Regions from separate parts of the Priestia sp. JV24 genome, predicted to be linked through region 3. Evidence: riboswitches for the same ligand, from Rfam matches in the RefSeq annotation. Region 3 holds a riboswitch; each other region holds the start of a gene.
The links. A riboswitch is a leader RNA that binds a small molecule or an ion and turns the genes downstream of it on or off. The one in region 3 is predicted to bind S-adenosylmethionine.
Positions count from the first base shown of each region.

Region 1 (7,977 bases), on a different contig from region 3:
AAGAGATATTAAGGTTACAGCCGTTCACAACCATTGGCTATTTGAAGAGCCGAGAGCAATGTATATGCATTTTGAATCCGTAGAACCACCGTTAGATTTTGCACGAAAAGTAAGAGAAGCGTTTAGAGTATTAAAAGGATAAGAATCAGTTTTTTATAGAATCAGTTTATTCTTACTTACTGCTTTTAAAATTAGATTAATAAAACTTTAAACATGTATATTATATATTGGTTTATAAACTGCGCTTGAATGAACCTATCAGGTTAACTAATTTTTGAGCAGTGAGATTATTCGAGTACTTCTATCCAAATAAAAAAAGCACGCGTTCGCCGCGTGCTTTTTTTATGTATAAACTTAAAATGCGTTTAGGGTGTTATCGCTTAACCACTGTTTGCGTTCAGCTGCATCTTCGAATAACTCATCTGCATTTGTAAATTGAGAAGCAATGACATATTCAATTGTTGCAAGAGGAGCTGTTAGCAAACGCCAGTTTAATACGATTGTATTATCTTGAGTCGTAGCGTATTCTTCACCTAACTCGTCCCACTTAACAGATTCAGGAGCATTGTCTGCTGCTTTTTTAACAGATTTCAAAGCTTCTTGGAATTTTTCACCTGCGCGGCCTTGGTACCATTCTGTTAATAGTTGTCCAATACCTTCATTTGTTTGCTGCTCGTTCCAGCTTTCAGGTACTGTAGCAATGAATTTTGCACGGAATGTCATTTCAGCCTTTGCTACATCTCCACGAACGATGTTTAATCGATATTGACGTCCTAGGTAAGGGAATTTGTCTCCCTCTTCAAAAGAACCAGTTTTAGCTGCAGAAGCTGCTGCTTTAGGAGCCTCTTTTTTAGCTGTTTCTTTTTTTACTGCTTCTTTCTTTGGAGCAGCTGGCTTTTCCTCAGCTGGCTGTGAACCGTTTAGTTGTTTTAAAATCCATGTTGCTTTGCGTGCGATGATTGAACGCACATTGTTTTCATTAAGACCTCTTGGGATAATAACTTTTACCCCTTCTTTGTCACAAATTTGCACCGTGATATCGGTTCTATTTGGAACGACTTCAATTTTGTAGTCAATTGTTTGATTGCCTGTTTGATACGTATACATAAAATTTTTCGTACTCCTTTCTACAAATCTTCATTTTATAAGCAAAGGTAGAGTTTGGTCAAATGAAAGAATAATCAGACAGTTATCAACTGCTGTTGCAGCGCCTTGCAGAATGATATGTATTCCAATATTTAGTGGGAAAGCGCCAATAATAATTGCTTCAATTCTTCTTTAGTTTTTACAAAAACATATAAAAATATGCCGATACTACTAATATAGATTAGACATTCTATGTCTTTAGATGGTATAGGGAATGAAAAATAAAAAAAGCGTTTCAAAGTTTACATGTGAAATGCTATATATGATGGTCATAACACTTACTGTAATTGAAGTGACAAATTATTATCTTATTATGAAACAAGAGCAAGCAGCCTCGATTATGCTAGTGATTACATTTCTGTTTGCTTTTCTTACAACTACCGTGTTCTATTTTATCATACGTCGCTCTATAATGGCGGTTGAAAATTTAACGAAAGTAATGAAAGGGGTTTCGTAAGGGGATTTATTGATATTTGTTCAGTATAATAAACTGTAAGTATTGGTTTTTATGATAGCTTTCATAGAAAGAGATAATGAAAATTGACACGTTATAAAAGCAGTTGTATAGTGAGTACGCAAGGCGGCAGTCTGTCTTTTTTAATTCTTAGTAAACTTATAAGTTAAATAAAATATTTATACATAAGGAGACGAAGGGATGAAAAATGAATTCCGTTTGGCAACAAATGACGACGCAGATAACTTATTGAACTTAACTCTACAAGCATATAAGCCTATTCGAGAGATAGGCATTCCTTTCTTAGCAGCTACTGCTGATCTTGCCCTCGTTAAGAAAAATATTTCTCAAAACCTTTGCTATGTATATGAAGAAGAGAAAAGAATCGCTGCAACTGTGTCTATACGAATGCCTTGGGGAGAACATCCAGGTCCGTTTGCTGTTCCGCATCTTTGGTGGTTTGCAGTAGACCCGTCGTTTGCCAGGAAAGGCATTGGATCTAAGCTGCTGCATCTAGTAGAGGAAGAGATAATAAAAAATATGTTTAAATCACCAGGTGTGTCTTTAGGAACAGCAAAAGAACATCCTTGGTTAGTTGAGATGTATGAACGAAAAGGATATGTTCAAGCTAAAGAAAAGCACCTTGCAGAAGGTTATACGACCGTATTTCTTTATAAAAAATTTAATAAGGTACACTCTTTGTCATAAAAGATAGAGAAGTTCTCCAAATTAAGAAATGTGAAAGAGTGATAAATATGACAGATCAATTACTACTAAATACGCTAATAGACATACGCCGTGAGCTGCACCGGTTTCCAGAGCTTTCAATGAAAGAATATGAAACAACTAAACGTATTAAAAAGTGGTTAAAGCACTATGATATTTCTATAGCTGATGCATTCCAATTAGACGTAGGAGCAGTAGCGGAAATTGTGGGAGGAAAGCCGGGACCTACTATCGCAATTCGAGCTGATATTGATGCGCTGCCAATTGAAGAAAAAACCAATCTGCCATTTGCATCTGAAGTAAACGGAGTTATGCACGCATGCGGCCATGATTTTCATACAGCTTCTATAATCGGAGCAGCCACTCTTCTTAAAGAGCGTCAGCAGGAGCTTTGCGGTACGGTACGGTTTATCTTTCAACCGGCTGAAGAAACGGCTTCAGGGGCAAAAATGCTAGTTGAAAAAGGTGTGCTCGAAGGAGTAGAAGCGATATTTGGGATGCATAACAAACCGGATCTTCCTGTAGGAACCATTGGCATCAAATCGGGAGCTTTAATGGCAAGCGTTGATCGTTTTGAAATTGACATCAAAGGAGTAGGAGGTCACGCGGGCATCCCTGAAAAAACAGTAGATCCGATTGCTGCTGCTGGTCAAATTGTTACTAGTTTACAAACCATTGTCAGCCGTAATCTCAGCCCCTTTCAAAATGTTGTTGTCAGCATAACTCAAATCCATGGAGGGAGCTCGTGGAACGTCATTCCTGACAAAGTAACGCTTGAAGGAACGGTGCGTACCTTTCAAGAAGAAGCGAGAGAAAAAATACCGGGTCTTATGAAACGAACTGCTGAAGGGATTGGAGCAGCTTTCGGGGCTTCAGTAGACGTTAAATGGTATCCATATCTTCCTGTAGTAAACAATGATGATACGCTGGAAAAACTGGCTATTAACGCTGCAGAGAATCTTAGTTATCAAGTCGTAGAAGCTGAACAATCGCCTGGAGGAGAAGACTTTGCCGTATATCAGCAGCATGTACCAGGATTTTTTGTATGGATGGGTACAGCTGGAGAATATGAATGGCACCATCCTTCTTTTTCATTAAATGAAGAGGCATTGCTTGTAGCAGCTTCTTATTTTGCTAATCTAAGCTTTCATTTTTTGAATTCATTCCATTACCGAAAAAATTAAAATATTTTTATTTTTCTATTTACGGGGATGGAATTGTTTGATAAAATAAATTTTAAATTAAAAAGTTATCACGAGTGGACGAGAGATCTGGCTCTTTGACTCCACAGCAACCTACGAATGTAAGGTGCTCCTACCAGCAAAGCATGTGCTTTGGGTGATAAAACGGGTGAAAAACTCATTTTGCATCAAAGCAAAATGAGTTTTTTTTATTTTTCTAAAAGGAGAGGGTTTTATGAGTCATACAGCAGTTGCAGCACATACAGGAGAGAAAGCATTAAAGGAAGCAGTGAAATTATTAGGAAAGCATTATCAAGTAGCTTATCGTGAGTTAGAAACATTTTATGAAATTGTGGTCGAAAACCATGTTCGTACATATGCTGTAGGCATAGATATTAAAGATATACAAAAAGCAAATGAACTAGAAATTTATTCATCATGCTGTTCCAAGCTTGAGCGAGTAGGCTGTCTTTTATAGAAGAAGTCTGCTCGCGCCTCTATTTTTTAAGTGTTTTTAAATAGAAAGCATGGTTTTTGACAAGCAAAGAATCTGGTGGGTATAATCAATACTCAATAGATTTTAAAATTAATCATAAATTGTCGAAATTTTTACACAAATTAAAGGTTACATTCGAAATGAATTGTGGTATGTTATAAAACAAGAATATTTTATGAAAGGAGCATTGAAATGGAAATGTCTCTTGAACACGGAAACGATGCAGGAAGCGAACAGCTTATTGATCGTATCCTAGACTTTTTAGAAGATGACCAAAAGTAAAAAAAGAGTGTGCGGTGCTATCCCTAGCCGCGCACTCTTTTTTTATCATGTGCGTAAAGGCAGCGCCATACTATGATACATAGGGATAGAATGAAAGGGTCTCTGTCAAAGGGATTGACGAATGGTTTTGTTTGATAGAAAATTTAGAAAAAGGAAAGAGATGAAGGGTATGTCGAACAAAACATCTTTGTATCAAACAAAAGCACAGTTAAAAAAACTTGTAAGCGAATTGGTTTCTATACCTAGCGTGACAGGAACGATGGCAGAAGTGGAAATGGCTGAATCGATAGCGTCGTATTTATTGAAGCTGCCTTACTTTCAAAAAAACGAGCAAGTCGAGCTTCATTCAACAGGAGACGGGCGATCGATTGTCACAGCTTTTGTTCAAGGGAAAATTACGAATAAAACAGTTGTACTAGTAAGTCATTACGATGTAGTGGATGTACAAGATTATGGACAGTGGAAAAAGGATGCTTTTCACGCTGATACATTAACGAGTACTTTTTATAACCATATGGAACAAGTTCCGGCGCACGTACAAAAAGATATGATAAAAGGAGACTGGCTTTTTGGCCGAGGAACGATGGACATGAAAGCAGGCATTGCCCTGCATATCAGTATGGTTGAACGAGCATGCAACGGGGAGTTTGACGGAAACATCCTGCTGCTGTCAGTGCCGGATGAAGAAGTAAATTCGCTTGGGATGAGAAAAGCAGTGCCTGTTCTTTTAGAACTTGCCCGCAAACATCAGCTGGATTTTTCTCTCATGCTAAATGCAGAACCGGTGTTCAGCCGCTATCCTGGAGATCAAACGAACTATGTGTACTCAGGATCGATTGGAAAAATCATGCCAAGCTTTTTGTGTTATGGAAAAGAAACTCATGTAGGGGAACCGCTAGCTGGTTTAAATGCTAATTTACTAGCTTCTTATTTAACAAAAGAAATAGAATTAAACGTTGATTTTTGCGAAAAAGTAAGAGATGAAACGAGTCCACCTCCTACGGTGCTGATACAAAAAGATTTAAAAGAAGAGTATTCAGTTCAAGTTCCGCACTCTGCCGTTGTATTATTTAATTTATTTATGTTAAATCGCTCTCTTAAAGAAGTAACAGATCTGCTGTTGAAATCGGCTGACAAAGCGGCTTTGAATGTAAAAAAACATTATAATAAAGCCGCTAGGCAGTACGCTGAGGGAATGGAGGGTTCATCTCGTGATGTGAACGTATGGACGTATGAAGAACTTTATACTCATGCAGTCAAACAGCACGGCGAAAAATATGTGCACGAAATGGAAGCAGCACTTTTGGCACAAGAGGAGGATGACAGAAATAAAACCATTAAATTAGTAAACTCTTTAGCTGGTTTATGTAAAGAAGCAGCTCCGATGATGGTCTTATTTTTTACGCCGCCTTTTTATCCGGCCGTTTGTTCACATGATGATCCATTTGTACAAGAGATTTTGTCAAACGTACAGGCAACTGCCAAAGAGCAATTCCAATTGGAGCTAGTTGAACAAAGTTATTTTGGCGGAATTTCGGATTTAAGCTATGCCAGCCTGCAGCATCCGCTTCATACATTTAACACGTTAGTAGCCAATATGCCCCTATGGAATAAAGGGTATCATATCCCGCTAGAAGAGCTAGAGGAGCTGAAGATGCCGGTGCTGAACATTGGACCGCTAGGAAGAGATGCGCATCAATGGACCGAAAGATTAGACGTTCAGTATTCCTTTGAAATTTTGCCTCATTTCATTTATCAAGCTATAAAAGAAGCACACAAATAAACATCCGTCCGCGGATATTTATTTGTTGAATTTAAAAGAAGCTCCTTGTACGGTAATTTGTTGCGGTGTTAGAGCGTGATCCAATTCAACCAAAAATGGACGTTCTCCAACTTTTTTTAATGTATCATGGACAACACCTTGTGTTCCGCTGCAAAAAATAAGGTTTCCTCCATTGACATATAGTTTTTGACAACGTGCATCAAGTAAAGAGTCTTTGTAGCTTTCGCCAGACTGAACGTCCAGCAGTTTCGTCCACTTGCTGATGGATTCTTCGAGGTTATGTACAGCACAGTAAATATTTTTTAGCTGCAGCTGACCAGCTTGGTGGGAAGAAAGATCCGCTAGCTTTGGCTTGCGTTTTTCTTCTGGTTCACCCCATTCAATAAAAAAAGGAAGAGGCAGGGAATCGTGGTCAGCTTCAATAAAACACATTTTCCATTGAAGTCTTTCTCCATCATTGGTTTGGCGAGAACCCGCTACAGGACCTTTTACAGTGACGTTCTTGCTTTCCAGCTCTTTTATTAGCAAATCCATATCATCTGTACGAAGTGCAAATCGGCCAAAATGACCAAGCGGTGTATGTTCGTTAACAAGCTGCTGAATAAGGTCATTATCTGTAACGTTTTGAGCTAACGCGATATCTCTAAGCCCAAGCCATTCAATATAGCTGAGGTTAAAATAAGCCAACGTGTTAAAAGTGCCCCATTTTTCATGGATGCCGCCTTTAATGACATTTATTCCGTATTCGTTTAGTTCTTTCTGAGCTTTAATAGGATCAGGTGAAAAATGAACAAGATGATCAAAAGATAAGTGCATGGATAGGCCTCCTTTTAAGAGAGATTCTTTCCCATTATTATACGTTGTTTTCCTTTTCAAGAAGAGTAAAACGAATGATTATGTAAAATAAAAATCTTAAAAAAAGCAAGCCGCGTATGTTTTAAACTCGACTTGCTTTAGATTTATTTAGCGACCACAGCCATGCCCTTTAAAGCAGCAGCCAAATGATTTATTAAACCATGGATATGAGCAGCAAGGTGAACCGCAGCGACAGCGGCGACGGCTAGAACGGCGAGTAGAACGGCGAGTAGAACGACGAGTAGAACGACGAGTAGAACGGCGAGTAGTACGACGAGTAGAACGGCGAGTAGTGCGGCGAGTAGTGCGACGAGTAGTGCGACGAGTAGTGCGGCGAGTAGTGCGGCGAGTAGAACGGCGAGTAGAACGACGACGAGAGCGTCTGTGAAGAGCAGTTGGCTCTTGGTACATAAACGTTTCAAGCTCAGTAGAAGCAATCGCTTCTGTTGCTTCTCTAATTCTTTCAGCAGTGATATGCATATAAACACCTCCTGGCTAATTCGGTACATAATACAATATGTACAAGGAAGGCGTTTGGATATAGTGAAAACATGGAATTTGTCTAAATTTGTGAAAGAAATGGAGTGGTTTTCATGCTTCAAATCCTCGAACATCAAAGAGTGGATATCGCTCTTCAAATAGTAGCTGTGCAAGTAGAAGCTTATCAAGAAGAAGCAAGGCTCATTGGTTTTTCAGATATTCCTCAGCTTACAGAAAGCAAAGAAGATATTATGAAAAGCAAGGAAGTGTTTATCGGAGAAATGATTGAAGGTAAGCTAGCAGGAGTGCTGTCGTTTGAAAAAGAAAATGAGCGATTAACGATTTGCCGCCTCGTTGTGCGTCCTCGTTACTTTCGAAAAGGAATCGGAAGCTGTCTTTTAACACATGTACTTCAAAGATATTCTGAATGTGAATGTATAGTGTCTACAGCCGAAAAAAATACACCTGCGATTAAGCTGTACAAAGCACATCAGTTTTCAATTATAAAACACACTGCAGCTGCTGATAACCTTGTGTTAGTAACGATGAAAAGAGATTAAGACATCGCTAAATT
Region 1 covers NZ_JAPCIN010000012.1:33,981-41,957, forward strand. Annotated here, with positions in the region: gene OK414_RS05860 (DUF1259 domain-containing protein) at 1-142, shown strand, start outside; gene OK414_RS05865 (M48 family metallopeptidase) at 355-1,107, opposite strand; gene OK414_RS05870 (hypothetical protein) at 1,409-1,603, shown strand; gene OK414_RS05875 (GNAT family N-acetyltransferase) at 1,802-2,308, shown strand; gene OK414_RS05880 (amidohydrolase) at 2,356-3,510, shown strand; SAM riboswitch class I at 3,573-3,674, shown strand; gene OK414_RS05885 (hypothetical protein) at 3,743-3,985, shown strand; gene OK414_RS05890 (M20/M25/M40 family metallo-hydrolase) at 4,455-6,068, shown strand; gene OK414_RS05895 (VOC family protein) at 6,087-6,884, opposite strand; gene OK414_RS05900 (CotG/ExsB N-terminal domain-containing protein) at 7,032-7,403, opposite strand; gene OK414_RS05905 (GNAT family N-acetyltransferase) at 7,517-7,963, shown strand.
Region 1: another riboswitch for S-adenosylmethionine. It lies ahead of OK414_RS05885 (hypothetical protein); the one in region 3 lies ahead of OK414_RS20755 (hypothetical protein).

Region 2 (7,977 bases), on a different contig from region 3:
TTTCTCCACAGTTGCCGGAGCAAAAGATTCTCCAGAAACAGCTCGAGATCCACGCGGATTTGCTGTGAAAATGTACACGGAAGAGGGGAATTGGGATTTAGTTGGGAATAACCTAAAGATTTTCTTTATCCGTGATGCAATGAAGTTTCCTGATATGATTCATGCGTTTAAAGCAGACCCAGCTTCGAACGTACCAAACCCTCAGAGAATGTTTGACTTTGTTTCCCGTACACCTGAGGCTACCCACATGATTACATTTTTATTCTCTCCATGGGGGATTCCAGCGACGTATCGTCACATGCAGGGGTCTGGTGTAAATACCTACAAATGGGTGAATGATAAGGGAGAGGCTGTACTAGTAAAGTATCATTGGGAACCTAAGCAGGGAATTCGGAACTTAACACAAGAAGAGGCAAATACGATACAAGCCAAAAACGTGGGACATGCAACGCAGGATTTATACGAAGCAATTGAGGGTGGAGATTATCCAGAATGGGAGCTCTTCGTACAAATTATGGAGGATGGTTATCATCCAGAGCTTGATTTTGATCCCTTAGATGATACGAAACTTTGGCCGGAAGATAAGTTTCCATGGTTGGCAGTGGGCCGTATGGTGCTAGATCGTAATCCAAAGGATTTCCATGCAGAAATCGAGCAAGCCGCCTTCGGTACAGGAGTTCTTGTGGATGGAATGGACTTCTCAGACGATAAAATGCTACAAGGACGTACCTTTTCTTATTCAGATACACAGCGCTACCGTGTAGGTGCCAACTATCTAAAATTACCTGTGAATGCACCGAAAGTGCCTATTCATACGAATCAGCAGCGCGGTCAAATGGATATTCGTGACCCAAAGGAATCTGGGGATAATCCACATATTAATTATGAGCCTTCAATGCTTGGTGGCTTTCAGGAAGAAAATAAGAAAGACCGTGTTCCACATCAACCAACGTATAATGCAGCCGCAATGAGTGCACCAATTGACCGTCCTAACGATTATGGGCAGGCAGGTCACACATACCGTAGTTTTGAAGATTGGGAGCGCGATGAATTGATTAAAAATCTATCGGATGCACTTGCTATTTGTGATAAACGGATCCAAGAAACGATGATTTCTCATTTTACACAAGCTGATGAAGAATATGGCCGACGTGTGAAGGAAGGTATTGAAAAGAAACTACACGAAATGCAGGATATGAAAAATACAAGTGAGGTACCTGGTCGTGAAATAGGTAAATCAAAGTATGGACAAGGTACATTAGCTGCAAATGAAGCAACAGAAGATGCTGTAAAGAAAAGTCACGAAGTCGATCCTTATTAAGTGAATTGCTCCATTTTAAAAATAGGGAACCGACGTATGGGTATAGTATAATCTTAAGGGAATACCTTGCCTAAAACCTCATGATTTAAAAGATACCTCTCCTAATTGACAGGAGAGATATCTTTTAAATCATTCTTTAGTTATTTGTCCAGACATCTTGAGCAATTTGAATTACGTGATTAATTTTATTCCATTGCTCTTCTTCTGTTAATTCGTTTCCTTCTTCTGTACTCGCAAAGCCACATTGAGGACTCAATGACAAGTTTTCTAGAGGAATATATTCACTTGCTTCTTGGATTCTTCGCTTAATGACCTTAGCATCTTCTAATGTAGGGAATTTAGATGTTACCAATCCTAATACAACGGTTTGATTGTTACGTGTAAAACTTTTTAATGGTTCAAAATCTCCTGAACGGTTATCATCATATTCAAGGAAAAGTCCATCTACATGTAAGTTAGCAAAGATAGCATCAGATATAGTATCGTAGCCACCACTTGTGATATACGTAGATCTAAAGTTTCCACGACAAATATGCATCGTAATGAGCATATCTTCAGGCTTTTTAGAAATAGCATCATTTAAGCAACTTACTCGAGTATCGATAATGTCTTTTACATCCATACCAAGCTTCTCAACAACCGCATTGATGCGTTCTTCAGAAACGAAATCAATCCAGGAAGTATCATCTAATTGCAGATAACGGCAGCCTGCGTCGTAAAAGGCCTGAATAGCTTTTTGATAAGCAGCCACAGTATCATGATAAAATTGATCTCTGCTTCCCTTGTAATATGTATCTTCTTGAATTCGAGTAAATAACATGTTGGGGCTTGGAATAGAGAATTTAGCAACTTGGCTTCCATCACCATACTGTTCGACAGCTTCTTTTAAGAACGTAAAGTGTTCCAGCATATAATGATGATTGAAGTCTACTTTACCTACTACCCTAATCGCCTTATTTTTTGTTTTTGCACCTTTGAATTGGCTGATATATTCTGTTTCAAACTCCTCTACGCCTTCTAAGCCTGATAAGAAGTCCAAATGCCACCATGAGCGTCTAAATTCACCATCAGTGATGGATTTAAGCCCTACCTCAATTTGTTTCTGGACAAGTTTTTCAATTTCTTTGTCCTCTACCGATTTTAAATCGGCCTTATTAATTTTCCCATTCGCATACGCTTCTCTTGCTTCTTTAAGGGGAGTCGTTCGTAAAAAGCTGCCTACGTGATCAGCTTTAAATGGAGCCTTCACTAATGTCTTCGTCATGGTTTTGTTTCCTTCTTTCTTTTCAAAATAAAAAACCTCTTCTTACAAATAAGAAGAGGTTAATAATCGTTATGGATTCTCTTCTTATCTTCAAGCAAATTGCTACTGGAATTGGCACAGTACTTTAACAGTCTGTTGCCGAGGCTTCCTAGGGCCAGTCCCTCCACCTCTCGAGATAAGAATATTCAATTTATTCAACTAGAACAAAGGTTACACTTGTTTTCTTAGATTGTCAACAAAAATTCGAAAAATCAGAAATAATACACCTCTTACCTCATTACTTCCTCATTACCTACTGCAGTAAGGGTTCTTTGTTATTTTTCGATTGGACAGGCAAGCTTACCGCAGTAGCTACATAGTATCTAAAGTATTGTAACTCCGTTATCTAATCAGTAGCTAGTTCAGTATCGATACCCCGTTAATACAAGCTTTATAACCCTGTTGAAGCCATTTGTGGAACCTGTAAGGGAGCTGAGCCGAAGAGGCGAAGGGGGCGACCGAATGCGTCGAGCTGAAAAAACAGGTACGTAAAAAGCAAAAAAATAAAAAGAGTGAAAGAAGGTATCAACATGAGAAAAACAAAAGGATTTACCTTTCCAAAAACCTTTCTCCCATCTCACAAAGCACCTCTTACGAGACCTCGTCCCTTCAGGGCTTATTCCTTTGTTCCTTTTAGTCCACTAGCCATGCTTGATTCCACTATTTTGACCATAGGAGGCATTGTCTTAGGGGTTGCTATCATCGAACGAATATTAGAGCGATGGGGTGTCATTGATCTCGTTGATCAGTTCTCAAAAGTAATGCGCTTTATCTTGCCTGTCACTTTCTATAGCGCCTTGATTTACTTTTTTGCGAGCTTTATGTTTTGAGGAGGAATGTTCATGTTTGAAAAACTCAAACTGCGTGGCCAATTGATAAAAGCGTTTCGTACGGCAGAGATTTACCGGATGGTGAAGCGAGGGGACCGCACCTCTTATCTGTTTCCAAAAATTCATCAAATCGATAACCATCATACGTACACTCGGTACACTTTTTCCTTACTAAATGGGATTGATCCTGAACTTTTAAATAAAAAAAGATGGGCATTACGACAAGTATTAGGCAGCAATATTGAAGTGAATGGCAGCTTAAAGAACTTTAGTATTACCGTTCATCACAAAAGCCTACCTAAGATGCTCAATTATAAGTATGAAGTCATTCATCCTCATATTGAGAAAATGGAGCTTCCGGTATGCATTGGCCAAGATATCTATGGAAACCCCGTTTCATGGGATTTTGCCGACTTAGAAACCTTATTAATATCTGGCGAAATTGGAGCTGGAAAGAGCAGCCTCATGCGGGTTATCCTCACAACATGGGTGAAGTATACCTCACCTGCTTATTTACGCTTAGTCTTAGTTGATCTCAAACGAGCCGATTTAGGGTTATTTCACGGAATTGAGCATGTGGATGCGCTTTGTTTCGAAGCAAAAGACATGCGAAAACCTTTTGCCTTGTTACGAGCTGAAATGTATCGACGAGGTGATTTACTTTTAGAGCATGGCGTCACACATATCAGCAGGCTTCCTTTTAAGCTCCCTCGTATCGTTGTGGTAATTGATGAAATGTCCATCGTGAAGAGAGAAACGGATCTTGTAGAGATGATTCAACAGTTTGCCAGCCAAGGTCGTGCACTAGGTGTCCACACGATTATTGCCATGCAGCGTCCGGATGCTGATTTATTAAACTCTGCGTTAAAAGCCAATTTAAGGGTGCGGATTTCTGGAAGGCAAGCCGATGCGACGAATGCGAAAGTAGCTGGAGTACTCGGAGCAGAAGAAATTGATGCAGCTGCCAGGGGTCGTATGAAAATTAAGATTGATGACGTGAAAGAGTTTCAAGCCTATTTTTTAGATGAAGAAGCTTGTAAGGAAATGCTTTCCCCTTATAAAACACGTGTGAAAGATCCTGAACCGCAACTAGAGGTTGTGTCACAGTCTATCTTTGGATTATTAGAGAAGGAGGAACAGCGATGAGTTTTCGACTATCTCAGCGTGATAAAGACATCATTGGGTTTATCGATCGGTTTCGGGCTGTGGATCGCGACTCATTAGTAGAACTCTTCTTTAAACAGCTGAAATCGCCTGTAAATGCGTGTAATAGTGTCATGGTGCGTTTGTATCGATTAGGACTCATTGAACGCACACAGCAGTATTCTCCCACGGTTTACTTGCCCGTAGACGCGAAGATTAAAAAGAACTCTCAAAAAATACTACATTTCCTTTCTATCTTGGAAATCTATAAACAAATGTGTACGTATGGTATGCCTAAACAGGTTATTATTGAAGATAAGCCCACTGGACGAAAGGGAGGCATTGAACCCGACCTCTTTTGTATTTTTAAAGGCTCTCCGTTTTGGTTTGAAATTCAACGGAATCAGTACTCAGAACAGAAAATGCAAGCGAAGATCAATCTATACGAGGAGTTTTTCTTTTCAGATGAGTGGAAAACGTTGCAGTGGCAGCCTGAAGATCGAGCAGCTATATTCCCCTCCGTCATCTTAATTACACCTGTTCGTTATGCTGTTAATTCCGACCACATCCGCATTATACAGGTAGCAAGTATTCATGAATTGATGGAGAAATACAAAGGTTCAGCTAAACAGCAAAGAGATGGAAGACCAAAACCATCGGTTTCTTCGGGTGGAATTAAAATTAACTTAACATAGGATACTAAGAAAATATGTCTTTTGATAAAAAAGAAAGCTACCCCATCGTTGCAGGACAGGTAGCTTTTGAGGGAATTCATAAACTAATTTATAAAAAGTCTGAATAATTTTACAATAATTTTATAAATAAATCAATATAAGATGATCTTGAAGACATATATATAACGTGCACTTTTTATACATCCTCCTCCCACTTGGGTATCGAGTAAACGCAGTCATATCAGGGATGTATAAAAAGCTGCATATATGTAAACTAGCTACTTGGTGTCTTGAAATAAAAAAGTCCCATTGATATTACTCAAATTATAGAAGGAGCTCCGTATATCATATACAGCCTGAAAGCAGAAAAAACAACTGGGTCCGTTCAGTTGTTTTTTCTGCTACATTTATTTGATTAAAGGATGGAAACTTTACAGCTTCTTGAGTAGTTTGTTCATAACATGTGAAATTATTCAATCTACTAGACACAACAAAAAATAGACAGAATATTTTAATTAATGAGTTTACTTTGTAACCGCTTTCATTTATAATAAGGGTAGGTTGGATGGCATGAGTGGCTGTCATAGTATTTAGCGTAGGCGGGGCTGATACGAGAGAACAGGGCATAAAAGAAATGTCCTTTTTTATTTTCATGAAAAAGGTAAAAATAACATTTGATAATTTAAGTCAGGAAATATAACAGAATGATGGTTTTTTTATTCTAATTATGTAAAATGAAGTTGTGTAGAATCTACATAAAAAAGAAAGGATTACCTTTGGGGATAAGGTAGTCCTTTTTTTATTGGTTCGAAAATTACACAAATATTTATATTTTCAAAATATTAAGTGATGACATTGATCATCATAGATAGTAAGATATAAGTGGTCAGCCTAACGGTGGGTTCACGTTTGATAACCCAAATCATGCTTATAGGAAAGAGCATTTCTCATTTGAGAGGAATGCTCTTTTCTCTGTATAAGAAAAAGCAGGCTTAAGCCTGCTTTTGTAGCCTTAGAGGCTATTTTATAGTTAAGAAGTACGTATTAGTTCTTGTGAGGATTCTTGATACAAATTCAGAAACTGTTGAACAGCTTCTGTCATACATGATGTATTCCACTTCTTTAAGATACTTCTTTTTTGATTCTTAATCGTGCACTCTTCTTTATGGAAAATGTCTTGTGTTGCTGAAATAGAATGACCATCAAGAGCAAAGACTTCTTGTTCTGCTTGAGTTATTTGATTCATAAATACTTTCTATTCCAGGGTTTTACATTCTTTTTCTGCACTCTTTAGCCCACCAATTAAATCAGACGCTACACTCAAGATATTTTTAATACCCATTAATAGTTTCTCAATAGTTTTTCGCTTTTATCCATAATAAGGCCATTCTACTTTTTGAGGGCAACCTATGTTATAATAAAAGTCCGTTACGTACTAAGTTTTGACATGGGGGTGCTTTCCTAGCCGGGAAAGTGCCCTTTTTCATTTTATTTTGTTTGGACTTGGATTGTTTATAATAATGTTTGATCAAGAATCTTGTATATAACAGGATTTTTTTGTTTGATAGTAAACCCATTTCATTGACTAAGAAATAGCTGAGAAATACACTCGTTGGATTTAATTTATCTAACGAATGCTTTTTCGTTGCAGCTATACTAGGATTCGATGAGTTTTTAACGACTTAAATGTTTATCATGAAGAAGGAGAGAATTGAATGGTTACAACAAAAACCCAAAAAAAGGTTGCAGTAAAAGATCTAGAAACTGATACAACAACTGTTGAACAGCTAGCGTATTATCGAATATTAGCCCCACTAAAAGTTAGATCATTCTTATCTCATCTTAGTTCAAGTGAAAAGAAATCTATTTCCTTTGATTTTAAAAAAATGAAAAATTGGGATTTAGATCCTTTACGTTACACATTTATAGAAGAGGTAGACAAACAGCAAACAGGCTCTACTGAAACATCTGAAAACAAAGAATCTACGCCTTACAAAGTAGATTTTGTTAACATGCAAAAGAAAGTTTTTAATTTATATGAAGGGATAATTCACATATATGGTATCCCAGACGACGGTATTAAGTTACCAGTGGAGGAAGTTAAAATAGATGAGTTGAAAATTGGAAAAAACGAAGTCGTTTATATGAACAATGAATCCACCCTTGTTACTTACCAAATCATTGAAACAGAGAAGGGATTCAAGGTCGTTATAGAAGATACTTTAACGTTGGATTTTGACAGGAGAAAGAAATCTGGTCTATTCCATCTAGAAAGAGTAAAAAGCCTTAGTTCCTATATGAAATGTTTACGATTAATAAACTATTACATACAGCGCAATAAGTTTCCTTTTCAATCTCTACAGTTATCTGGTGGGACATTAAATTTAAAGGGACATCTCCAACAAATTGAGGAAGAGATTGAATCCTACAAAGAACTGATAGATATTTGTACTCAAATTGGAATAAGTGAAAATTATATATTTGATGATAAGGAAGATTTCCCTTCCCTATTCAATGCTATAATCAATATCTTTAAAAATAAACAATATAGCTTACTAAATATTCATCAAGAAAAACTAGAAAAAACGGAGATAATCAATATTGAACTTTCCAAATATGTGAAACTAGCATTAGTATATGCAGATGGATGTTTCCTTAACCTTTATAGTGAAGAAGCGTTAAAAATAACGGGTAGATATTCGTCTA
Region 2 covers NZ_JAPCIN010000045.1:5,901-13,877, forward strand. Annotated here, with positions in the region: gene OK414_RS28610 (catalase) at 1-1,321, shown strand, start outside; gene OK414_RS28615 (5-methyltetrahydropteroyltriglutamate--homocysteine S-methyltransferase) at 1,458-2,585, opposite strand; SAM riboswitch class I at 2,667-2,767, opposite strand; gene OK414_RS28620 (hypothetical protein) at 3,155-3,454, shown strand; gene OK414_RS28625 (FtsK/SpoIIIE domain-containing protein) at 3,467-4,600, shown strand; gene OK414_RS28630 (hypothetical protein) at 4,597-5,292, shown strand; gene OK414_RS28635 (hypothetical protein) at 6,302-6,517, opposite strand; gene OK414_RS28640 (DUF4365 domain-containing protein) at 6,987-7,977, shown strand, end outside.
Region 2: another riboswitch for S-adenosylmethionine. It lies ahead of OK414_RS28615 (5-methyltetrahydropteroyltriglutamate--homocysteine S-methyltransferase); the one in region 3 lies ahead of OK414_RS20755 (hypothetical protein).

Region 3 (7,977 bases):
TTTTCACGCAAATAAGTGGACAGGAGAAGCGTGGGAAATTAACATACCTGCAGATGCAAAAAAGTTTCACTACACGAATGAACGAGATTTAGTAAAACCGATTTTTCTGCCAAGCTCTACTATTTCTGTTATACAAGAAAAAGCTTCATCGAATCAGCTGTATATCCAGTTTACGCAAGCGGTGGATAATCTGATGGTTCATTCTTATCGCATTACCGTCAAAAATAAAGAAACTGGAGAAGTGGTCAAAACATATAATGCATTTTCTCAATACTACAGCGATCCCGTTCCGGATGTTCTAAGTCTTCCGTTATCAGGTTTACAGCCTCATACTGCGTATCAAATAGAAGTAGCGGCAGTGGATGCGTTTGACAATCAAAGCGACCAAAAATTAATCATTGAAGGCTCTACTAAATAGCTAAAAGAGTCCTAATTTTTATTGATTCTTTTAGCTTTTTTTCATCTGTTTTTAATGTTATTTTCATTAGATTTTTAAGTGGAGTTGCTACACTGAAACTGTATTTAAAGTCATAATATGTAATTTTCATGAAAGTATCAAAAATCAAAAGGAGTTTGTATGAAAGGATCTTTTGTACGTTTTTTAGTAGTGGGACTGGTCAATACAGCAGTAGGTCTTTCCATTATGTATGTGCTGCTTCATATTTTTCATCATTACTGGGCAGCAACGTTTATCGGAAACGCAACAGGAGCAGTCGTCAGCTACGTGTTAAATCGAATATTTACGTTTAAAAGCGGAGTTCATTTATCTACAAGCATACTGCGTTTTATTTTGCTTATCGGCGTTTGCTACGGCTTGTCTTACTATATTGGACTGCAGTTCTCCAGCTGGTTATTGCATCAACTTCCTGCTGCTGTGCGTCCGTTCAAAAAAGATGTCGGTATATTAATTGGAACAGGTCTGTATACGCTTTTAAATTATACGGGTCAAAAATACTTTGTATTTAATACAAAAAAAGAAGCAGTCGTCGTACACGATTAGCTTCTAGCAATTACGAAATGGAAATAGGTGTTAACAGATGAAGAAAGAAACAGCTATGAATAAAGAAAAAACATTGCTTATTATCGCTTTCCTTTTGCTGCTTGCGTATGTATCTCCTATGTTTTTGCTCGGGGAAAATTCACATATACGCGTGCACGATAATTTAGACTCAAATATTACGTGGTATAAAGTTCTGCATCGAAGCGGAGAGCTGTTTGGCTCCAGTCATGCCGTATTACCTCAAATTATTAACGGATTGCCGAGGAATACATTTGGAACAGAATTTAGCGGTATTCAGTGGCTGTATGGTTTATTCCCGACTATGCTTGCGTACAGTCTCAGCCAAACGATCACGCGCGTATTTGCTTTAATTGGAATGTACTTATTATTAAAAAAGCATTTTATTAAAAGCGAGGATGCTTATGCGATTCGAGTGCTTGTATCACTTGCTTTTGCACTTACTCCTTTTTGGCCTTCAGGCATGCTGAGTACATTAGGACAGCCGCTGGCGCTGTGGGCGTTTTTAACCATTCGAAACCGCGAAGGAACGTGGAAGGAATGGCTTACTCTTTTATTGCTTCCGTTTTACGCAAGTTTTGTGCTAGGGTTTTTCTTCTTTTTAACGGCGATGGGAATGCTGTGGCTAAGAGATGCAGTTAAAAAACGAGTGTGGAATATTCCTTTTTTAAGCAGTATTGCAGCGATGACCGCTGTCTTTCTACTCATTGAATACCGCCTTGTTGATTCTCTTTTATTTCCGGAGGCCCCGACGAGTCGAAATGAATTTTTAAGCTCTACTCTAAGTTTCGGACATTCCGTTCGCCTTGCTTTTAAGAACTATACGCTTGGGCATACACATGTAATGACACTTCATACCTTTGTCATTTTGCCGCTTTCTTTTATTGTACTATGGATTGTTGCTCGCAATCAGAAAGAAAAGCTTGAAAAAACGTTTTTGCAGTTATTTATTTTTAATCTCCTACTGTCGATGTGGTATGCATTTTGGTTTTATAAAGGATGGGAGCCGCTAAAAGAAAAATATCAGCTTTTTAATACGTTTAACTTTGCTAGATTTCATTTTTTACGCCCTCTCATTATTTATTTGATGTTTGCAGTTGGCAGCTATGTCTTATGGAAACGGGGCCAGGCGTGGAAAAAGTTTGTGTGGGTGTGTTTGGTTTTACAGCTGCTTGTGTTATTTATAGCGAACCCTGAGCTTTATTATCGCTACAATCACGAGCCGTCAGTCAAAGAATTTTATGCTGTCCACCAATTCGATGAAATCAGCAGATATATAGGGAAATCTAAATCATCTTATCGGGTAGCAAGCATTGGGCTTCATCCATCAATTGCTCAGTATAACGGCTTTTATACGCTAGATACGTATAACAACTTCTATCCGTTAACGTATAAACATGAGTTTCGCAAAATCATTGCCAAAGAGCTTGATAAAAATAAAAAGTTAGAAAGTTACTATGATCATTGGGGCAACCGCTGCTATGTGTTTGTTAGCGAGCTAGGGAAAAAATATGATTACCGAAAAGACTCAACGAAAAAAATCCGTCATTTGCAGCTTAATATCAGCCAATTTAAAAAAATGGGCGGTCGCTATATCTTTTCAGCTGTGCCAATCGAAAATGCTGAAAGGGACGGTTTGCACTTTTTAAAAGCGTTTAACGATAAACAGTCCGCTTGGAAAGTGTATGTATATGAAGCAAAGTAAGGGGGCAATAGCATGAACAGACCTATTTTAACGATTGTTGTTCCATGTTACAACGAAGAAGAAGTATTCACAGAAACATCTTTTCAATTAACTACTGTAGTAAAAGAACTGATAAATGAACGTCTTGTATCAAGTGAAAGTACCATTTTATTTGTAGACGATGGAAGCAAAGACAGCACGTGGTCGCTTATTGAAAAAGAAAGCTGCAGCAATTTGTTTGTAAAAGGGTTAAAGCTAGCGCGGAATGTAGGACATCAAAATGCTTTGCTCGCAGGACTAGAAGCAGCCCATAAGCAATCCGACTGCGTCATTTCCATTGACGCAGATTTGCAAGATGATATCAGTGTTATTCGTACTTTTATAGAGAAATATTGGCTCGGGTATGAAGTCGTATATGGTGTTCGAGACAGCAGAGAAACCGATACATTTTTTAAACGAACCACGGCAGTAGGGTTTTACCGTGTTATGAATAAGCTAGGAATTCAGCTCGTTCAAAATCACGCCGATTTTCGTCTCATGAGCAAACGTGCTCTTGGTGAACTTATGAAATATAAAGAAGGCAACGTCTTTTTGCGAGGCCTTGTACCATTAGTAGGATTTCGCTCCACGGAAGTCACATATGACCGCAAAGAACGGACAGCGGGCGAATCAAAATATCCGTTAAAGAAAATGCTTGCTTTTGCATTTGATGGAATTACATCTTTTAGCGTAGCGCCAATACGCCTATTAACGCTGCTTGGAGGAGCTTCTTTTCTCTTTAGTATTGCGTTTGGTATTTACGCGCTGATTCAAAAATATTTAGATCATACGCAAATTGGCTGGACGTCTCTTATTTTATCAATTTGGCTTGTAGGCGGCCTGCAGCTGATGGGAATGGGTCTTGTCGGAGAATACATTGGCAAGATTTTTAACGAAGTGAAACAGCGTCCTAAATATGCGATTGAAAGAGATTTATATACAAAACACTCATTAGACACACAAAAAGATTTGCTTATGCATTAATAAGAAGCTTCTCCTAAATGGAGAGGCTTTTTTTGTTAAAGCGTTTATCATAATTTTTAAGTGAACAGGAAATGCTACTACTAAAATTTCTAAGGAGATCAAAATCTATGAAAAGACTATTTTATACAGTCAGCACTTTTTGTTTTGTTTGGCTTGCTTTTGCAGCCATTCATGTCAACGCTCTTTCGATTGAGAAGCTTCCGATGAAGAAATCATCTGAACAATGGTCGGTTGAACTGACAAAAGCGAGCATGACGGGAGATAATCAGCTAAAGTGGAAAAATAATGTCTATCATACATATGGATTAACCGTTGAAAACATTGGAAAAGACGTAGAGCGCGTGCAGGTCCAAGCTTTTCGGCACGAAGGAAAAAATAAGGCGAAATACAGCTTGTTTTCTCCTATTGAAAGGTCTAACTTAAGCAAAAGCGGTCAGCGCTTTCGCTATGCGAATTTTGCTGTTCCTGGAAAAGCGGCAGGTTTAGACATTATGATTAACTGGACGGACGAACGAGGCAATCATCAAGAACATTTTGAATTTAAATAAAAGTCTTCGCTTAGGCGAAGACTTTTTTGCAGGAATTTATCCTCGCATGTGGAAAACGAACACGAAAGGAGAGATCTATAATGATTGCAAAAGCTACTGAAGAAGAATTACAGGAAATTCGGACGAAATCTGCTGATGCGCTGTTTGAAGGAACAATGAAGCAGTTTCATCCGTCAGCTGAACGCGTAAATGAACTAATTGGTAGTACCTTTGAAAAAGGCTGTTATTATTTAGTTTCAAGACAAGAAAATAAACTCGCAGGCTGGGTTCTTATCGGCCCCTCTACCGACTTCTTTTCAAAAGAAGAAATTGGCTTTATCTACGAATTATATGTTGTACCCGAATACCGCGGGCAAGGTTTGGCCAAGCCGTTAATGCAAAAAGCAATTGATGAATTGTCTATCAAAGGATACCGTGAAATCAGACTCAGCGTTCATGCTGGGAATTTTGCACAGCATGTGTACCGTGAACTTGGATTTGTAGATAAACAAATATCAATGAGCTTCCAAGTGGTGAAACGTCCGTAACGTTAGTGAATGTCAGCGAGTCCATAAAACATAAGATATTATACATGCGATGAGGTTCGGTAATGAAAGTAAAAGTAAATAAGTAGCCCAAACAGCGCCTTTATCTAGTACTTCAACGGCTCCTCCACCTGTATTGTCTGAGGAGGGGGGGTCTTCAAGCGCGTTCATAATTAAAGCCGCCGCTGCTAAAATAACCCCTCCGATGCTTCCAGTTGTTTTGACAATTGCAATATGGAAAGTAGATGAAAAGGCAATGCTGAGAAGCAGCAGCAAGCTTCCCAAAAAAGCAGATAACATATATCGTTTCATGTGCTCACCATCCTTTATGAAAGCATACCATATTTTACTTCTTTTTTCTTTTTATTGAAAATCTATTGACGTAACCTATAAAACATATTAGAATGGTCAGAAATAATTTAAAAACGAAATATTCTTATCTAGAGAGGTGGAGGGACTGGCCCTTTGAAGCCTCAGCAACCACAATTATTGAATGGTGCTAATTCCAGCATAGCCTAGCTCTGACAGATAAGAAGAGGAATCTTTTTCTATGATGAAATCCTCTTCTTAGGAAGAAACATTTCGTATAGAAAAGGTGATGACATTGAATAATACACAAACGGCTTTATGCATTGACGATTATTTAGATCTATACTTATTAGCAAAAGAAATAAACGACGAAACGTGGCAGCAAGAAATTTTAGCCGTGCTAAAAACGCAGCAAAATCGTTCATTTGAAGAAAAACAATCCGCCCTAGTTCAAGAGATATGGGAAGATTTTAAACAGTTAAATGAAGATATTTCTTTTACGTATCGCTTAATTCAAGAAGAGCCAACTAACGAACAATTTCAGGCTAAATTAAGGCACTTGAGAGAACGGCGGATCACGCTGAGCCGTGAGTTATATTTAGCTAAAAAACAGTATGTTGAACACACGCAATAAAAAGATCCGCTTGAGAAACAAGCGGTTTTTTTACGTGAAAATGTTAGAATCGTTATATTTCGGGTAGTAAATAGATAAGACAAGCAAAGGAGGGATAACAGTGGCCCAAGGTGTATTATGTGAAGTGAATGAGTGCATGTATTGGAAATCCGGAAATAAATGCAGTGCAGAGTCCATTTACGTTGTGAGTCCTGAAAGTAGTCACCATGTTTCTGAAACGGAAGAACCTGGCTGTAAAACTTTTGAACCCGCGAGATAAATGCTAGTTTTTATAAAAAAGCATAAAATGAACGATGCGCTGACGGAGTTGAGTCGGCGTTTTTCTATTTTTTTAAAATACTATTACTTAGGTGCAATACTAAATACATATTAAAAAAGCAGTGCCTATGTCTAATTGTGCGTTTAAACAAAATGATAAGATAATTTTTTTGTTTTTCGACAAAAGAAAAGTGAGAGAAAGGTGATAGAATACAAATATACAGCCTAGCTGTCTTTTAGCACAAACTTATATGAAAGCGCTAACAAAAGGCTGTGTTCATCTCGTTTTGACAGATTGGAAAAAGGGGAGACGTTTATGCAGGGGAAAACTCAGGGGAAAGAATTGAAACGCGGGTTAGAAGAAAGACATGTGACGCTGATGTCCTTAGGAGCAGCCATAGGGGTAGGACTGTTTCTTGGATCTGCATCTGCTATTAAATTAGCAGGGCCAGGAATATTATTGGCGTACGGATTTAGCGGAATGATTATGTTTTTTATTATGAGAGCACTTGGAGAAATGGCGATTCAAAAACCTGTTGCAGGTTCATTCAGCAAGTACGCACGCGACTACTTAGGGCCGCTTGCTGGTTATTTAACAGGTTGGAACTACTGGTTTTTATGGGTTGTAACATGTATGGCTGAAATTACAGCCGTTGGTATTTATATGGGGTATTGGTATCCGGATGTACCAAACTGGATTTGGGCGTTATCGGCGCTTGTCATCATGACAACGGTTAACTTCTTAGCTGTTAAGGCATATGGTGAACTGGAATTTTGGTTTGCACTTATTAAAATTTTAGCGATTGTATTAATGATTGCCGTTGGATTATTAATGATTGTGTTTGGAATCGGCAACGGCGGCGTTGCGACTGGTATCAAAAACTTGTGGGACAACGGCGGACTGTTCCCGAACGGATTCAAAGGTATTTTGCTGTCGCTGCAAATGGTTATGTTTGCGTATTTAGGAATTGAAATGATCGGCGTTACCGCGGGAGAAGTGAAAAATCCGGAAAAATCTCTAGCAAGAGCGATTGATTCTGTCTTTTGGCGTATTCTTATTTTCTACGTCGGAGCGTTATTTGTCATTATGTCGATTTATCCGTGGCAAGAAATCGGTTCACAGGGAAGCCCGTTTGTATTAACATTTGAAAAAATCGGCATTCCAGCGGCGGCTGGTATCATTAACTTTGTTGTACTAACAGCAGCTCTTTCTTCTTGTAACAGCGGTATTTTTAGTACAGGCCGTATGCTGTTTAACTTAGCAGAACATGGAGAAGCACCAAAAGGATACGGTCAGCTTACAAAAGGCGGCGTACCGGGAAAAGCTGTTTTAGCATCAGCGGGTGCGCTATTAGTCGGAGTAGCGTTAAACTACATTGTGCCTGCTAAAGTATTTACGTGGGTAACAAGTATTGCAACATTCGGTGCGATTTGGACATGGGGAATTATTTTGCTTTCTCAAATTAAATATCGCAAAACGTTAAAAACAGGTGAAGAGGCAAAACTGAAATATAAAATGCCTTTATTTCCGTTAACATCTTATGTGTCACTTGCGTTCCTAGCGCTAGTGGTGGTTTTGATGGCATATAATCCAGATACAAGAATTGCAGTTGTCATCGGACCATTATGGTTTATCGGTCTTATTATCGCGTACTACGCAAAAGGATTCCATAAACGAAGTCAAGGTTCAGCTGCAGCTGAGCAAAAGCTAGTAAAATAAAAGAAAAGACCTCTTTCTTGGAAAGAGGTCTTTTTTTTATTAGTTTATGTGCAAATGATTAGTTTGTTTTAAGCGATCATTGGTACGTATGAATAATGTAGAAAATATTCTATTTATTCTGTACTATTTAGTTAGAGAATTCGTTAACCGTTAAGTGGTGATTGAAAGTGGATAAGTATATTAGTTTTAAGCTTTTTAACGCCGTACAGTGCATCGAAAAGTTGGGAGGAAATAGGCAGAAATGATAGAAAGATTTAGT
Region 3 covers NZ_JAPCIN010000022.1:289,796-297,772, reverse strand. Annotated here, with positions in the region: gene OK414_RS20790 (metallophosphoesterase) at 1-418, shown strand, start outside; gene OK414_RS20785 (GtrA family protein) at 578-1,000, shown strand; gene OK414_RS20780 (DUF6044 family protein) at 1,038-2,723, shown strand; gene OK414_RS20775 (glycosyltransferase family 2 protein) at 2,736-3,725, shown strand; gene OK414_RS20770 (hypothetical protein) at 3,833-4,273, shown strand; gene OK414_RS20765 (GNAT family N-acetyltransferase) at 4,354-4,800, shown strand; gene OK414_RS20760 (hypothetical protein) at 4,813-5,109, opposite strand; SAM riboswitch class I at 5,231-5,332, shown strand; gene OK414_RS20755 (hypothetical protein) at 5,402-5,740, shown strand; gene OK414_RS20750 (DUF1540 domain-containing protein) at 5,841-5,999, shown strand; gene alaP (alanine permease AlaP) at 6,315-7,718, shown strand; gene OK414_RS20740 (GNAT family N-acetyltransferase) at 7,960-7,977, shown strand, end outside.

Region 4 (7,977 bases), 160 kb from region 3:
TCATAGGCGCCGGCATGATAGGTGTACTTCGTTTGAGTAGTACCATCACCTTTTACTTTGCCTGTAAAGTTCGGCTGACCTAATTCTTTCTTTAAGTTAGCTTGCGTGATGGAGCCTAGATTTGTTTGACGCTCTACATTTGTACCAAAATAGCGGATTTCGTTAATGACGTTATTTTGATCATAGCCAAATGCGTATCCAGGGTGACCCATTTCCGCATGATAGTAGTCAAAGTTGTTTGATGAACCTTCAGGCGGGGGACCGAACTGATCGCGAACGTCTTGACGCAGTGTTTTGCCAATTTTGAAGTCTACCGTTAAGCGTGGCACCTCACCTTTTACTGCGGCGTTGTAAATTTCATTAATGTTTTTTACAGCTGTTTGACTTTGACTGTTTGTTTCTTGAGATGTAGCTGCATGTGCTGGTGTATCAAGCTGAGCGACAGGAGCAAATCCAAACGCAGCAATTCCTGTAATCGTTGCAGCCGCCGCTGCTTTTGATATTCGTTGTTTCATTTTCATGATTTTTTCCTCCTATATATAACGATTTAGCAACCTCAGTCTACCTAAAAGAACAGGTAGGCCAGAATAGTCAAGGAGTCTTAGTTTAGTTGGTAACTGATATATATAATGTAACACGTCTTTTAGAATGTAAACGTCAGTTAAAGTGAAAAGCAAAAAACGATTCATTTATCATAGGCGAAAAGATTGGTTTCTGTTCCTTTATTAGGTAAAAAAACGTAATATAGAGAGGGTTCTAATGTTTTATAAAAAACTAGATAATAATTGTAAGTATGATACAAAAAATCAAGTATTTGTTAAATGTATATATTGCTGCTGTGTATCTAGGACTTGGCGTAAAAACAAGTTTAGGGAAATCTGTTGTATTAAATAGAAGAAAAAGAATGGTAAAGGAGAGAAAGTAGTGTCAAAACGATTTGTGCTCACCGTAGCGGCTGGAGGATGTATCATAATCTTCGGCGCGCTGCTGCTCTTAAATTGGGAAAGAGTGTTTGGAGATTATCGTCCCGTTCAAACAGCAACAGCTGTATTCAAGTTAGAAGTGGGAAGTCAAGGTGTAGCAAGGACTACAGATTCAGACGATGCTCTTCATTATATGGTGAAAAAAGGACATTTAGATGAATATATTCAACTGATGAATGAAAAGGGATACGTGTTAAAAGAAAAAGATATTGATCATAATCGACTTGTTTTTAACGATGGACAAGAGGATGAGCAAATTTACTACAAGCGCTTTGCCAGGAAGTATACGATGATTGATGGAGAAGGGTAAAGGATTTACATGGTATTTTAGTAGACTAAAACCTTATAACCCTATCTGTTTTTAAAGTTTTTTGGCGGAAAAGAAAAATAATATTGACAATTATGACAAAAAGCTTAATACTGACTTTATTACATAAAACAAATACAATTTGTTTCCTTATCAAGAGAGGTGGAGGGACTGGCCCTGTGAAACCCGGCAACCGCTGTCTATGACAGAATGGTGCCAAATCCTTAAGAGTGTATCGCTCTTAGAGATAAGGAAGAAGCTGAAACAAAGCTCTTCCTTATTTATTTAAGGAAGGGCTTTTTATGTACAAAAAATAATGAGGTGATAATTTGAACAAAGCAGACCGTATTAAACGAATGAAAACACCGGAAATTGATCCAAAGTATGAAGGACGAGTGCCTCCGGGTCAGGTAGTAACGGAGCGCTTTCCGATTTTACATGAAGGCGACGTGCCGGAGTATAACTTAGAGGAGTGGACGCTTCGAGTGTTTGGATTAGTAAACAAAGAAGTGACGCTTTCGTATCAAGATATATTGGACATGCCGCAAATAACGGTGAAATGTGATATTCACTGCGTAACGAGATGGACAAGGCTTGATAATGAATTTACGGGCGTGCTGTTTACAGACTTTTTAAAAGCAGTTGGCGTGGAGTTAAAAAGTAAATACATCATGCTGCATGGAGATAATGACTATACGTCAAACATTGAAGTAAAAGATTTACTGAGAGACGATATTCTTCTCGCTCATTCCTTTAACGGAGAGCCGCTTACAGCTAAGCACGGATATCCGCTGCGATTGGTTGTTCCGCATTTGTACTTTTGGAAAAGTGTTAAATGGCTTCGAGGCTTTGAAGCTATTGATGAAAATCATCCTGGCTTTTGGGAGCAAAACGGCTTTCATCTTAGAGGAGATCCGTTTAAAGAAGAGCGTTTTTCTGGAGAAGATTTAGGTATTCCAGAAGATGAGTGGGTACATAAAGACTATGATTAATGAAAATGCCTATGCGTGTGCATAGGCATTTTGTCAGCGCTGGCGGTTTAATTCCCACACAACATGGCGAAGTTCAGGCAAAATCAGCTTGGTCATCGCTAGACGAACCGCACCGCTTGATCCTGGTGTAGAAAAAACGGCTTTTTCGTTAATCGTCCCGGCAATTGCCCGGCTCATAATCGCAGCGCTGCCAATATCTTCGGTGTAGCTCAGCATGCGAAACAGCTCGCCAAACCCAACGATTTCTTTATGAATCAGCGCTTGAACGGCTTCAATGGTGACGTCTCGTTTTGTGATGCCCGTCCCGCCGTTTGTGAGAACAACGTCAATGTTCTCATCACTGCAGCCAGCAAGTATGGCTTGTTGAATCGACGTTTGGTCGTCTTTTACAATTTCATAGGAAGCGATCTGCATGTCGTGTTCTTTCAGAAGCTGGATTATTAGCGCGCCGCTTTTATCGGTTTCTTTCGTACGTGTGTCTGATACCGTAATGACTTTGCAGCGAACGGGCTGAGTTGCTTTAGATTTATGTTCGTGTACGCTCATTATGTACCTCCTTTATGATTCCATACGTTTATAGTCACCGTTTTTGCCGCCAGATTTTTCAAGCAGATACGTTTCGCCGATAATCATGCCTTTATCAATGGCTTTGCACATATCATAAACGGTTAGAGCGCAGGCAGAAGCAGCGGTTAAAGCTTCCATTTCAACGCCCGTTGAGCCTTCCGTTTTAACCGTTGCTTCTATTAATAAACGGTACTGATCATTGCTTGTATCCCAGTCAAATGAAAGGTTTACGCCTTTTAATAAAAGAGGATGACACATCGGAATAATGTCAGACGTGCGTTTTGCTGCCATGATTCCCGCTACTTGTGCGACAGCAAGGACGTCGCCTTTTCCAATTTTATGTTCTACAATGGCTTCGTGAATTTCTTTGTTAACAAGTATGCTTGAACGAGCTGTTGCGACGCGGCGCGTAATAGATTTTTCGCTAATATCGACCATGTTGGCACGGCCTTGATCATTAAAATGTGTAAAAGAAGACATCGGTGTTTTCATCCTTTTTCAGTAAATTTTGTTGTATGATAGAAATAGTGAGATATGCTATGATTTTACACCATAGTGCAAAAAGTGAACAGACATAAAGGAAGTGAAGAATGTATGTTAGAAAGCAGAACACCTATTTCAATTCCTGAAGCAATTGAAAAAGTCATGACATATAAAAGAAAAGGCAGCATCGAGCGCGTATCGATCACCGAAAGCTATGGACGCTATTTAGGAGAAGATATTATCGCCGACCAAAACGTTCCTCATTTTAATAAATCGCTTTATGACGGCTTTGCGGTTCGAGCGCAAGACTGCGTAGAAGTCTCAAGTGAACATTCTGTAGAGTTCGAAGTTGTAGGTGAAATCGGCGCTGGCTCTGTTTTTGAAGAAGAAGTAAAGCCGTTTCAAGCGGTGCGCATTATGACAGGAGCGCAAGTGCCTCATTCATGTGATGCGGTTGTGATGCTTGAAGTAACGAAGTCGTATGAAAAAGAAGGCAAAACGTATATGGCGTTAAGCAGGCCAGCTTCAAAGTGGGAGCACATTGCGTTAAAGGGAGAAGAAACAAAAAAAGGAGACGTGCTTGTTTCGAAAGGGACGCGAATCAATCCGGGCGTCACGGCTTTTTTAGCTACGTTTGGCTATGCGGATGTCGCCGTGGTGAAGCAGCCTGTGGTTGGTGTATTAACAACGGGAAGTGAACTGCTTGATGTGAACGAGCCGTTAGAACCAGGAAAAATCCGCAACAGCAATTCTTATATGGCACTTGCGCAAATCGTAAGAAGCGGGGGAATTCCGAAATATTTAGGGAAGCTTGAAGACGATTTTGACCGCTGCTATGAAGCGGTAGAAAAAGCGCTTGAAGAAGTGGATATTTTACTGACAACCGGTGGGGTATCCGTTGGCGACTATGATTATTTGCCGGCTATTTATGAAAAGCTTGGTGCGAACGTGCTGTTTAACAAAATTGCGATGCGACCGGGAAGCGTCACAACAGTCGCAGAACGAAACGGACAGCTGCTGTTTGGACTATCAGGAAATCCTTCTGCTTGCTATGTCGGGTTTGAACTGTTTGTTCGTCCGATTGTTCGCAGTTTTTTACATTCACCACTGCCTCATTTACATAAAACAAAAGCGGTGTTAAACGGACGTTTTAAAGAACCTAATGCTTTTACGCGAATGGTGCGAGGAGAGATTTCAGACGAAGGCGGAAAGCTTGTTGTGACGCCTGTTGGCATGGACAAGTCAGGCGCTATTTCGTCATTAGCTGCAGCAAACGCGCTGATTGTTCTTCCAGGAGGAGAGCATGGATATGATAAAGGAACAGAAGTGAACGTGCTGCATCTTGAAAAAGAAGGTACGAGCTCGCTTTGGGTATAAAAAGTTTATTTTTTATGTAAAAGTTCTAGTCTGAATAGTGTTCAAAATGCTGGTAGATCAATAATGTATCAAATAAATGAAAAAGCGAGTAGGCGAACGGGTCCTTGAGTATTAAGGGCTCGTTTTTATGATGTGTTCTGGAAAGAGCGATTATGTTAACTATAATTGTATAACATATACAGCCTGGAAATGAAAAAACTACCTTGGAGTTAGGGAGAAGGTAGTTTTTTCTATGATGTAATTAGATTTCATGAGTGATGCTTCATTGCATCTTGGCTAGTTTGCTTAATAGACAAGAAATATATTCATACTAATTTCAAAGGCTTCTTTATTTTGGGTATTAGTGAGTAGTTTCAAAAGATATATTTACTTAACGAATAGTAACTAATAACGTTGGGAACTTTATCTATTAACAAAAGGAAAGGAGGAGAAATTATGCGAAAAAAATGGTCTGTTTTATTATGTACGTTAGCTTTAGCTATGATGACTTTCATCTTGCCGGTTAATGCTGAAAACAATAACGTAGATAGAACAAATTATAATGATGACGTAAATACTTATAATGATGACGTAAATACTCGAAATGTCACTACAGCAACTGATGTGGATGATGACAATGATTCACCTTGGGAATTACTAGGATTACTAGGATTAGCTGGTCTTTTTGGTCTTAAAAGAAGAGATGACCGTGAAGAAAAAGTTCGTTAGTATCTATTTTGCATGAGTAGAGATAAATAATGGTTGTCAAAAATTAGCTTTCTAAAGAGTCCATAAAGGTGTCTTCTAGCAATTAGGGACACCTTTGTTATTTTCTATAAAGCACATTACGTTGACTGAATCTGTGTAGGCTTTACATAAAAAGTAGAAAAAGCTCCCTATTTCTGTAGGGAGCTTTTCTGCTGCAGAATCGTTTCTCCCATAGATCGATGCGTGGCGGCATCTTCCACAGGTTAAGTAAATAGTGGAATATTATTGGTATTTTAACTTACAGCTTTTAGTTTTAATTTAGAGTTCAAGCTCCATAAGCTAAATAGCCCGGTCATTAACCCAAGTATAATGCTAGACCAAAGTACCTCACCTGTTAATGAATAAATAAAAGGAAAAAGAACAAACCATAATCCGCTAATAAGGGGAATCCAGTTTTGCCATGAATTCCATCCTGGTTTATTCGCTCCTAAAAGAGATGTGATGACTTGGAGAATTCCAAATACAATACTTGCTGAAGTAGCTCCTCTATCGTATGAAAAACCAAGCATCCACGGGGCAATAACAAACTAAATACCGATTATAGCGTTAATAATACCTCTTATTTTCACCGCATTCCCTCCTCAATGTATGACACTCTTTATGATGTCATTATTAAACTATATGTTTGTAAGTGATGTGTGTTGAGTATTCTTCAACGCCTGTTGAGATTTTTTCAACTTTTAATATAGGAACAAGCACTTCTGTTGATCAGTTCTCATAAGATGTTTCAAAATCAAATATAAGAAAGAGAGTGGAAAACGAATGTACTATTGCGTTACTTGCTGCAGATTGCAAAATGAAAATCTTATTAAGAGTAAGCTGTTTGAAAATGGAGTCTATATAGATCCATTTGTAGGAGAGAAAATCCCTTTAGGTATGTGTGCACATAGATGCAACCACGAGTCATGCAAACGATGTGAAAAAGAACAAATCATCAAAAAGATTGTGCCAAAGGAATTATCTAAATTAAAGAAAGCCATAGAATATTTACCTGCTCATCGTCATGATTCAGAAAAAGTTCCGTTTTCACAATAACTAGCGGCATGCCGCGTCCAGTTCGCTTAATAAAATTCAGTTTTTATTCTGTAAGCTGATTCATCACTAGTTGTACAGCTATTGCATCGTCTAAATAGCCGATTGGAAAGACATAGTCTGGGATAATATCGGTAGGCAAAATAAAATACAATAGCGCACTTCCTAAAATAGAGCGTTTGGCAGCTGACGTTTCTTCGTTACAGTATTCAAGATACATTTGCTTTAGTTGATCAATAAAGGTTCCGACACTGCCTACTTGCTCTATTTTGGTTTGAAAGTTATTACAAATCATGCTGTGTCCTTCGTCTGTCTGTGCATATTGTTTATATTTTGTTAGTTCTTGTTCTACACGTTCAATCGTAAAGTTTGTATCCACTATATTAAAAGATTTAAGTATTTCTTGAATTTTATCGATGGAGTAATGAATGCCTGTTTCTAGTTCATTTTCTGTATGGTTTGAAGCAGCTCCAGTAGGGTCAATCAATGCTTCAAGAGGAGTATTTAAATAGTGTGCAAATTGTTTTAAATGGTGTAGATTTGCTTGCTGTTTTCCATTTATAATCCGTGAGATAGTTGCCGTATCAATCCCCGTAAGTGAGCTAAGTTTCCGCATAGATAAAGCATTTTCCTTTAATAAAGACCTTAATAACAAACCAAGGCTTTGGTCATGTTGGATCTTAGACATAGCGATTCACCTCTTCATATTTTTCAACGCGCAGTGATTATTGTATTGAAGGTTTATCAACAATATATGCAACAAATAAGCAAATCTCCTCAACATTATCAACAAAAGGAGAATACAAAATGGAATGGTTATTCATATTAGGTTTTGCATTATCATCGAGTATAGATAACTTCGGTGTAGGAATATCATACGGAGTTCGAAAGGTAAGGATAAAATGGCTTTCTAATTTACTGATAGCGGCTATTTGTTTCCTCTTTAGCATGGTGGGAATTACGTTTGGTAGGTGGATTTCAACCATCTTACCAGGAGTTTTCCATGTTATTGTAGCCGTCGTATTATTAACGCTAATTGGGATTCGAATTATTTTATTAGTCGGCTCCCAGAGAAATAACGGAATTGATCAATTAGATAGTACGGGTCAAGTAAAAGTACACTCTATTGGATGGATAGAAAGCAGTGTTTTAGGTGTAGCACTTTCAGCGAACGCACTTACAAACGGTCTAGGAGCTGGTTTGCTTGGGTTATCACCTTTAGCTATTTCGCTTACATCAGCATTTGGCAGTTTTATCACAGTATGGCTAGGGGTAATGGTGGGGCAAAAAGCCGCAAATGTTCAAATTGGGAAATTTACATTGAGTCAATGCGGAACGTTAATAAGCGGAATTACGATTTTAATTGTAGCCTTTACTCAAATATTTTAAAAGAAAAGGCGCCACTTACTAAAGCAAGTGGTGTTTTTTTTGTGTGTTTTGTAGTAACTAGTTTTCCATAGGTTATACAAACTAAAAAATAGATGATTAA
Region 4 covers NZ_JAPCIN010000022.1:130,169-138,145, reverse strand. Annotated here, with positions in the region: gene OK414_RS19890 (YjgB family protein) at 1-521, opposite strand, end outside; gene OK414_RS19885 (hypothetical protein) at 925-1,293, shown strand; SAM riboswitch class I at 1,438-1,544, shown strand; gene OK414_RS19880 (sulfite oxidase-like oxidoreductase) at 1,620-2,282, shown strand; gene OK414_RS19875 (molybdenum cofactor biosynthesis protein B) at 2,316-2,828, opposite strand; gene moaC (cyclic pyranopterin monophosphate synthase MoaC) at 2,841-3,329, opposite strand; gene glp (gephyrin-like molybdotransferase Glp) at 3,444-4,709, shown strand; gene OK414_RS19860 (WGxxGxxG family protein) at 5,145-5,417, shown strand; gene OK414_RS19855 (hypothetical protein) at 5,690-5,977, opposite strand; gene OK414_RS19850 (DUF3973 domain-containing protein) at 6,219-6,491, shown strand; gene OK414_RS19845 (DUF1232 domain-containing protein) at 6,535-7,176, opposite strand; gene OK414_RS19840 (manganese efflux pump) at 7,296-7,877, shown strand.
Region 4: another riboswitch for S-adenosylmethionine. It lies ahead of OK414_RS19880 (sulfite oxidase-like oxidoreductase); the one in region 3 lies ahead of OK414_RS20755 (hypothetical protein).